One region of the Erwinia tasmaniensis Et1/99 genome, then DNA from elsewhere that is predicted to be linked to it. Evidence: predicted binding sites of a transcription regulator. Region 1 holds the regulator's gene; each other region holds the start of a gene.
The links. The regulator CRP, encoded in region 1, controls carbon source genes, mostly activating them, when cyclic AMP is high. The targets are predictions, from matches to a motif close to ATGTGANNNNNNTCACAT.
Positions count from the first base shown of each region.

Region 2: the regulator CRP is predicted to act here: its motif matches at 2,110-2,127, upstream of ETA_RS05155 (glycoside-pentoside-hexuronide (GPH):cation symporter).
Region 3: the regulator CRP is predicted to act here: its motif matches at 1,400-1,417, upstream of yrbN (protein YrbN).

Region 1 is NC_010694.1:3,553,619-3,556,898, forward strand. It holds gene ETA_RS17145 (phosphoribulokinase) at 1-184, shown strand, start outside; gene ETA_RS17150 (OsmC family protein) at 219-626, opposite strand; gene crp (cAMP-activated global transcriptional regulator CRP) at 992-1,624, shown strand; gene ETA_RS17160 (YccS/YhfK family putative transporter) at 1,687-3,280, shown strand, end outside.
Region 2 is NC_010694.1:905,730-909,009, forward strand. It holds gene ETA_RS05150 (glycoside hydrolase family 43 protein) at 1-589, opposite strand, end outside; gene ETA_RS05155 (glycoside-pentoside-hexuronide (GPH):cation symporter) at 586-2,001, opposite strand; gene aroP (aromatic amino acid transporter AroP) at 2,170-3,280, opposite strand, start outside.
Region 3 is NC_010694.1:410,432-413,711, reverse strand. It holds gene ETA_RS02895 (DEAD/DEAH family ATP-dependent RNA helicase) at 1-1,320, opposite strand, end outside; gene yrbN (protein YrbN) at 1,337-1,393, opposite strand; gene nlpI (lipoprotein NlpI) at 1,498-2,382, opposite strand; gene pnp (polyribonucleotide nucleotidyltransferase) at 2,510-3,280, opposite strand, start outside.

The DNA of each region.
Region 1 (3,280 bases):
CGTGGTGATCCACTTTCAGGGGCTGGACGATATCGATTTCCCTTATTTACTGTCGATGTTGCAAGGTTCGTTTATCTCACATATCAAAACCCTGGTGGTGCCGGGCGGTAAAATGGGGCTGGCGATGGAGCTGATTATGGGGCCACTGGTAAAACGATTGATGGAAGGAAAGAGCATCGGCTGACGCTCTTTCCTTCACGGCTAAGCGGAGGTCTGCATCAGGCCAGTTCGATCACTTCGTAACTGTGGCCGATCTCCACTCCTTTGCCCAGCATGATCGCCACCGAGCAGTATTTTTCCGCAGAAAGATCGACCGCACGCGCTACCGCGTTATCCGCCAGCGCTTTTCCGCTGACAATGAAATGCAGATTGATATGGGTGAAAATACGCGGGGCCTCTTCGCGACGCTCTGAAGTCAGTTTCACCTCACAGTCGGCCACGTTATGGCGGCCCTTCTGCAGAATGGAAACGACATCAATGGCGCTACAGCCTCCGGCGGCCATCAGCACCATTTCCATCGGACTTGGCGCTTTATCACCCGAATTACCATCCATCAGCACCTGGTGACCGGATGAGGATTCTCCCAAAAACGTCATCCCTTCAACCCATTTGACTCGTGCCTGCATAACAAAATCCTCGAATTCATTCAGTTAGAGCAGGGTACGCCGCCGTCACTAAAACGGCAACGTTCTGTTTTTCTGACTATGCTGAAGCGAGACAACAGAAGACAGCCATCTCAAGCTGTGCTACAAACGGAGCTGTAAAATTTCACCTGCATTCAAGCGTCGGTGAAAGCAGAACAACGGCACGCGGCCAGCTCTGAAAAAGGCCCATGTTTCTTCCTACGGGAACGCTTGACTATTTCAACGCCTGGCAGGGATTCAGCTCCCGTATATTCCTATTATTACGTGCGACAGCAAGATAAGCATCACCCTTGCAGCGTGAAAAACAGGATGTATTCAGGCACGATAACAACAGAGGATAACAGCGAATGGTTCTCGGCAAACCGCAAACAGACCCAACTCTAGAATGGTTCCTGTCACATTGCCATATTCACAAATATCCGTCCAAAAGCACGCTGATACACCAGGGTGAGAAGGCCGAGACCCTTTACTACATCGTCAAGGGCTCTGTGGCAGTGCTGATCAAGGATGAAGAAGGCAAAGAGATGATCCTCTCCTATCTCAACCAGGGGGATTTTATCGGCGAGCTGGGCCTCTTTGAAGAGGGACAGGAGCGCAGCGCATGGGTACGTGCAAAGGCAGCCTGCGAAGTAGCTGAAATCTCTTACAAAAAATTCCGTCAGCTGATCCAGGTCAATCCTGACATCCTGATGCGCCTGTCTTCACAAATGGCGCGCCGCCTGCAGGTCACCTCGGAAAAAGTGGGGAATTTAGCTTTTCTTGATGTGACCGGACGCATCGCCCAGACGCTGCTGAACCTGGCGAAACAGCCTGACTCAATGACGCACCCCGACGGAATGCAGATCAAAATTACGCGTCAGGAGATCGGCCAGATCGTCGGCTGCTCGCGCGAAACGGTGGGTCGTATTCTGAAAATGCTGGAAGATCAAAATCTGATTTCTGCACACGGTAAAACTATCGTCGTTTACGGCACGCGTTAACCGCTTCTGAACCCACGGCGCGACAGCCCCCTGCCGCGCCTTTTTTTTATTTGGTGCGGCTGATGTGGCGGAGAATTATCTATCAACCTGAAGTGAACTATGCCCTGCGGCAAACGCTGGTGCTCTGTTTGCCGGTCGCGCTTGGCTGGTTGCTGGGTGATTTACAAAAAGGCCTGCTGTTTTCTCTGGTGCCCGCCTGCTGCAACAATGCCGGGCTGGATACGCCACACAGACGCTTCTTCAAACGCCTGGTGGTTGGCGGTAGCCTGTTCGCCGGCAGCAGTTTTGTTATCCAGTATGCCGCCGCCCAGGGCGCCCCCCTGCCGCTGATCCTGCTGGCGATGGCGCTGCTGTTAGGGGTGACTGGTGAGATAAGCCCGCTGCATGGCCGGCTCATGCCCGCTTCGCTGATCGCCGCCATTTTTACCCTTAGCCTCGCGGGCAGAGTGCCGATGTGGCAGCCTCCGCTGCTGTATATCCTTGGCACCATCTGGTACGGGGTATTTAACTGGTTCTGGTTCTGGCTGTGGAAAGAGCAGCCGATGCGCGAAACGCTCAGCCTGCTTTACCGCGAACTCGCGGACTACTGCGAGGCAAAATATCGTCATTTAAACCAGTTGAACGATCCCTCAACGGCAATGCCGCCGCTGTTCGCCCGACAACAGAAAGCCGTCGACCTCATTACCACCTGTTACCAACAGATCCATATGCTGGCAGCCAACCGCAACCAGCACTATCAGCCCCTGATGCGCGCATTCCAGGTGGCGCTGGATCTACAGGAACATATCGCCGTTAGCCTGCATCAGCCTGAAGACGTCAAAAAACTGGTACGCCAGAGTCACGCCGAGGCGGTGATCCGCTGGAACGCACAGCGCATCGCCGCGCGCCTGCGTGAACTGGCAGACGATATTCTTTATCACCGCTTTCCCAAACGCTTCACTCTGGAACAGCCGCTGGAAGCGCTGGAGAAGATTGTCCGCCAGCACCCTGATAACCCGGTCGGTAATTTTTGCTACTATCATTTCAGCCGTATTGGGCGCGTGCTGCGCGCCCAACGCCCGCTCTACCGCCGCGATCTGATGGCAGACCGCCAGCGCCGCCTGCCGCTGCTACCGGCGCTGAAAAGCTATCTGTCGCTAAAATCCATCGCTTTGCGAACCGCCGCCCGCTTCGGCGTCATGCTCACCTTTGCCAGTACGCTGGCGCTGTTTTTAAATATGCCGAAGCCGTATTGGATACTGATGACCGTAATGTTTGTCAGCCTGAACGGCTACAGCGCCACCCGCGTGCGTATTCAGCACCGAGCGCTCGGCACCCTTGCCGGGCTGGCGGTGGCCGCGCTGGCCCTGCGTCTGCATGCTCCAGAATCGATGACATTACTGGTAATGCTGGCCATTACTCTGGTCAGTTACCTGTTTTTACGCAAGTTCTATGGCTGGGCAACGGTAGGGTTTACGGTCACCGCCGTTTATTCCCTTCAGCTTTTGTCGCTGAACGGAGAGGGATTCTTATTACCGCGTCTGATTGATACCCTGATGGGCTGCCTGATCGCCTTCGGCGGCAATATCTGGCTGTGGCCACAGTGGCAGAGCGCGCTGCTGCGCCAGAACGCACATGACGCGCTGGAGGCTTATCAGGAAGCGTTGCGGATGCTAT
Region 2 (3,280 bases), 1.2 Mb from region 1:
CCGCCGGGCCTTCATTGACGCTGAAGCCGGCGCATTCCCATTCGTACTGAGGGCGACTGAGCATGATCGGCTGGCCGCTGATTTGCCAGGGGGTGGCCAGCTGCGCCAGCCAGAGGTTGGAGTTACCGGGGATCGCCGGGTCTTTCTGCGCCCACAGATACCAGTTTTTACCCTGGTGCACGAAGTGGGTGGCATCCAGCGAAAAGCTGTCGATTGGCGTGCGGATCTGCCCGCGCTCTACCCATTCCCCCGTGAGCGGGTCATTAGCGTCGCAGGTCAGGGCAAACATGCGGTGCTGGAACAGACCCGCCTTAATCTCCGGTGACGGAGCGGCGGCAAAGTAGATCACCCACTGACCGTCAATATGATGCAACTCCGGCGCCCAAATCAGCGCACTCATTGGCCCGTGGGCGTGTTTCCTCCACACGGTGACGGCCGCTGCCTGTGCCAGCCCCGCGAGGGTTGCGGCCCTGCGTATTTCCAGCCGATCGTATTCCGGCACTGAGGCGATAAAGTAGTAGCTGCCCCGATGGCGCAGGATAAAAGGGTCCGCGCGCCGTTCGATCAGCGGATTTGGCCAGTGGCTCATCGCATCTCTCCTTGTGATGGTGTGTTCATCTCTTTGTCGTGTTGATACTCGTTCAGCTCCTGATAGCTGGCGCGGCGCAGTTGCAGGTCAACCTGGATCTGCTGCATCAGCCTGCGGTCCGTTTTTAACAGCCTGACCACGCCCGCGGTGATCAGGTAACCCAGCGCCGGAATGGCGGTAAACAGCAGCACAATGCCGTTCAGCGCGGCGGGGCTTTGCCGTTGCGCGGCGGCATCGTAGCCGTACCACGAGAGCAGGAATCCGACCATCGCTCCGGCTACCGCCAGGCCCACTTTAAGAAAGAACAGATTGCCGGAGAAGCTGATGCCGGTAATACGTTTACCGGTTTTCCATTCGCCGTAGTCATCGACGTCGGCCATCAGCGACCAGTGCAGCGGAGAAGGGATCTGATGCAGGATGTTGAGCAGGAAATACATCACCAGCACCAGGAGGGTGGCGTGCGGATCGAGGAAGTAAAAACCGCCGGAAAACGCGGCCAGCGCGATATTTGTCCAGAAGAAAACCTTTAGTTTGCACCAGCGGTCGGTCAGTACTTTTGCCAGCGTGCTGCCGATCATCATGCCGACAACGCCCAGACTGATAAACAGCGTGGCGAACTGGGTTGTCTGCTGCATGACCCAGGTAACGTAGTACATGGTGGCGGCCATGCGGATAAATCCGGGGCAGACGTTACACAGCGTCAGCAGCAGAATGCGCACCCACTGGTCGTTTTTCCACACGTCACGCAGGTCGGCCTTTAAATCATCATGACTGGGCACCGCGGGGCGGATGCGCTCGCGCACCGTGGCGAAGCAGAACAGAAACATCAACAGGCCGATCAGCGCCAGCACGCTCATCGCCATTTGATAACCGCGCGCTTTATCCACGCCGCCAAACCACTCGGCCATCGGCAGCAGGGAAAGGGAAAGGATCAGGGTGGCAATCCCGACCATCACGAAGCGGTAAGACTGGCAGGAGACCCGCTCGCCCGGATCGCTGGTGATCACGCCGCCCAGCGAGCAGTAGGGAATATTGATGGCAGTGTAGGTCAGCGACATCAGGAAATAGGTGACAAAGGCGTAGATCACCTTGTTGTCATCGCTCCAGTCGGGGGTGGTAAACATCATCACGCTGAACAGCACGTAGGGTAGGGAGATCCACAGCAGCCACGGACGAAAACGCCCCCAGCGGCTTCGGGTGCGGTCGGCAATTGCGCCCATTATCGGATCGGTTATCGCATCCAGTACCCTGACCGATAGCAGCAAAACGCCGACCAGCGCCGGGGCAAGGCCAAAGACATCGGTATAGAAGTAGTTGAGAAACAGCATGATGGCGCCGCCGATCATGTTGCACCCGGCATCGCCCATTCCGTAGCCAATTTTCTCACGGACAGAGAGTGCTGTGCCCTTCATGGATCGTTCTCCCACTGTGGTTGGTACAGCAGAGTATTGACTCTTAACGGAGGGGATGTGCAGGTGAAAAACGCCGCAAAGATGGATTAAACGCGTGGAGAGTATTAAATGTGAGGCAGATAACAATTCGGCCAGCACGGCTGGCCGAATCAGAAGCGCGTGTAATGATTACGCGCGCTGGCTGCGGGTTTTAATCCAGTAGCCCACGGCAAGGATCAGCACCCATACCGGGATCAGCCAGACGGAAATCGCCATACCCGGCGTGATGGCCATCAGCACCAGGATTGCGACCATAAACAGCAGGCAGAGCCAGTTTCCCAGCGGATAGAACAACGCCGGGAAGCGGGTTTTTATCCCTTGCCGATCTTTCTTACGGCGAAACTTCATATGCGCCAGGCTGATCATCGCCCAGTTGATCACCAGAGCCGATACCACCAGCGCCATCAGCAGGCCAAAGGCTTCGCCCGGCATCAGGTAGTTGAGCAGCACGCAGAAAGCCGTAGCCACGGCAGAGAACAGAATAGACGCCACCGGCACGCCGCGACGGTCCACTTTCAGCAGCGCTTTAGGGGCGTTGCCCTGCTGCGCCAGGCCAAACAGCATGCGGCTGTTGCAATAAACGCAGCTGTTATACACCGACAGCGCGGCGGTCAGGATCACCACGTTCAGGGCGTTTGCCACCAGCGCATCCCCTAGCTCGTGGAAGATCAGCACGAAGGGGCTGGTATCGGCGGTGACCCGCGTCCACGGCATCAGGGACAGCAGCACGGCCAGCGACCCGACATAGAAAATCAGGATGCGGTAAATCACCTGGTTAGTGGCTTTAGGAATGCTGGTTTCCGGGTTGTCCGCTTCGGCTGCGGTGATCCCGACCAGCTCCAGGCCGCCGAATGAGAACATGATGATCGCCATCATCATCACCAGCCCGGTAAATCCATGAGGCAGGAAGCCGCCCTGCTGCCACAGGTTGCGCACGGTAGCCTGTGGTCCACCGTTGCCGCTGAACAGCAGCCAGCAGCCGAACAGGATCATGGCAACTACGGCCACCACTTTAATGATGGCGAACCAGAACTCCATCTCACCAAACACTTTCACATTCGTCAGGTTGATGGCGTTAATCAGCACGAAGAAGACGGCGGCAGACATCCAGGTGGGGATTTCCGGGTACCAGAACTGAATATACTTCCCTACCGCGGTCAGTTCGGCCATGGCGACCAGCACGTACAGTACCCAGTAGTTCCAGCCAGAGGCGAAACCGGCAAAGTTACCCCAGTATTTA
Region 3 (3,280 bases), 740 kb from region 1:
CGCATCGGCAGGAACGATCAGCGGGCGTTCGCCCTGAGCCATTTTCAGCAGAGCTGCGGCCAGGGTTTCGATGTCCAGCTCGTCTTCCGGCTGCATTTTAGACAACAGCGCACGGTACTGTTCCAGATCGCTGCTTTCCAGCTGCTGCTGAACTTTAGCGGCGAACTTAGCCAGACGACGCTCACCCAGCAGTTCTGCATTTGGCAGTTCAACTTCTGGAATGGTCAGCTTCATGGTGCGTTCGATGTTACGCAGCAGGCGACGTTCACGGTTCTCAACGAACAGTAGGGCACGACCGGCACGACCAGCACGACCGGTACGGCCGATGCGGTGCACGTAAGATTCTGCGTCCATTGGAATGTCGTAGTTAACGACCAGGCTGATACGCTCAACGTCCAGACCACGGGCAGCAACGTCGGTGGCAATCAGGATATCCAGACGGCCATCTTTAAGGCGCTCCAGCGTCTGCTCACGCAGTGCCTGATTCATGTCACCATTCAGCGCGGCGCTGTTATAACCGTTGCGCTCAAGCGCTTCGGCAACTTCCAGCGTCGCGTTTTTGGTACGCACGAAAATAATCGCTGCATCAAAGTCTTCTGCTTCCAGGAAGCGGGTCAGTGCATCGGTCTTACGGCCGTAGGCAGTCCAGTAGCTCTGGCTGATGTCAGGACGTGTAGTCAGGCTTGACTGGATGCGCACTTCCTGCGGATCTTTCATAAAGCGTTTGGTAATACGGCGAATCGCCTCTGGCATAGTGGCAGAGAACAGCGCGGTCTGATGACCGTCTGGGATCTGCGCCATGATCGTTTCAACGTCTTCGATAAAGCCCATACGCAGCATTTCATCGGCTTCGTCCAGCACCAGACCGCGCAGGTTGGACAGATCCAACGTGCCGCGTTTCAGATGGTCAAGCAGACGGCCAGGCGTGCCGACAACAACCTGTGGGCCCTGGCGCAGAGCGCGCAGCTGCACGTCGTAACGCTGGCCGCCGTAAAGGGCAACAACGTTCAGACCGCGCATATGTTTAGAGAAATCAGTGACGGCTTCAGCTACCTGTACCGCCAGTTCGCGGGTAGGTGCCAGCACCAGGATCTGTGGTGCTTTAACCGTTGGATCGATGTTATGTAACAGTGGCAGCGAGAATGCTGCAGTTTTGCCACTCCCGGTCTGCGCCATACCTAACACGTCACGACCTGCCAGCAGGTGAGGAATACACTCAGCCTGGATTGGGGATGGCTTTACGTAGCCCATGCCGTTCAGTGATTCAAGGAGGTCGGCGTTCAGGCCAAGGTCAGCGAAAGTAGTTTGGATATCAGTCATGTAGTACACGTGCCTCTTAGATTGCGGCGGCCAGTCTACATAACTCGTCGTGAAAATTTTCAGTCATTTTCATCAAAAAGTGTGAACCGGCTCAAATTAGTGGTTTCGACGAACAAAAGTGCCCTCATCCGCTAAGATGATGACTTTTCGAAAATTCGGGCAATAAAAGTTCGTCAGCTATTGCTGGTCAGATTCTGATAAATCGTCTTGTGTCTGGCCGAGTAGCGCCAGCTCCAACAATGCATATCGATGCTCAACAAAGTTGTGAACGTTGTTGGCGACCGTCAGCTTGAACAACGCTTCTGCGTTGTCCTTCTCCCCCAGACTTAGGTAGTACTTACCTAAATAGAAGTTGGTTTCACTGAGATGTTCAGCGAGCGAGGTGTTATCCGTTGCGTCCGCCTGGAGCCGTTCTGTCAGCGTTTTTTCGCTGATGTTGCCCAGGTAGAACTCGACAATATTCCATCCCCATTGCTCCTTAACCGCTTTATCGTAACGCTGCTTCAGCGCGACTTTAGCCCGGTCGGCATTTATCCCACGTTCGGTGAGATATAACCACAGGCTGCGGAAGGGATCGTTAGGATCGTCTTGATAAAACGCCAGCAGATCATCTTGCGCCAGTTTAAATCTTCCGCCGTAATACAGGGCGATACCGCGATTTAAACGCGCATAATTGTAAGTTGGATCAAGCTCAAGTACAGAATCAAACGCTTCATAGGCAGCATCAAAGTTGCCTGCCTGCGTTAAGTATATGCCTAAGTAATTGAATACTTCAGGCATATCCGGTCTGATAGACAGCGCTTGTGAAAAATCATTTCGCGCCAGTGCTCTCAAACCGAGACTATCATACAACACTCCGCGCTCATATAACAGCTGTGCGCGTTCATCATCGGTCAATGACCGACTGGCAAGTATTTGTTCCATGCGAGCGAGAATGACTTCCTGTTGCAGCGTAGGCTGCAAAGGCACTGCCAAAACTTCGTTCTTACGCCAATCGGTGTTACTGCATCCAGCTAAGGATAAAGCCGTCGCAACAAGACACCAGCGCAAAAATGGCTTCATTTACCACTCCCGAAAACAAACATTGGGAAGAACATCCTGTTACCCGCTTGCCATCGACGAGGTCGTCCCGCCCTCGCGTTTAAAAACTCTCCGCACTCGAAGAGCGCGGAGAATTCATCAGTGTTGCTTATTCGGCTTCTGGTGCAGCAGGAACGGCTTCGGCTTCAGGCTGAGCCTGTTCGCCTGCCTCTTTGATGCTCAGGCGTACTCGGCCCTGGCGGTCAACTTCCAGCACTTTTACCGGCACTTCCTGACCCATCTGCAGATAGTCTGTCACTTTTTCTACACGCTTGTCAGCGATTTGAGAAATGTGTACCAGACCCTCTTTACCACCGCCGATAGCGACGAAGGCGCCGAAGTCCACGATGCGCGTCACCTTACCGTTGTAGATGCGACCCACTTCGATTTCTGCGGTGATCTCTTCGATACGACGAATAGCAAACTTAGCTTTATCACCGTCGGTAGCGGCGATTTTCACCGTGCCGTCATCTTCGATTTCGATGGTGGTGCCGGTTTCTTCCGTCAGAGCACGGATCACTGAGCCACCTTTACCGATCACGTCTTTAATTTTATCAACGCTGATTTTGATGGTGTGGATGCGTGGAGCAAACTGAGAGATATCGCCACGCGGTCCGCTGATAGCCTGTTCCATCACGCCCAGGATATGCAGGCGCGCACCTTTAGCCTGGTTCAGAGCCACCTGCATGATTTCGCGGGTGATACCTTCAATTTTGATGTCCATCTGCAGCGCGGTGATCCCTTCACGACTACCGGCTACTTTGAAGTCCATATCGCCCAGGTGATCTTCATCACCCAGAATGTCAGACAGCACCACGAAGTTGTTTTCGTCCTTCACCAGGCCCATAGCGATACCGGCTACAGCGGCTTTGATCGGCAC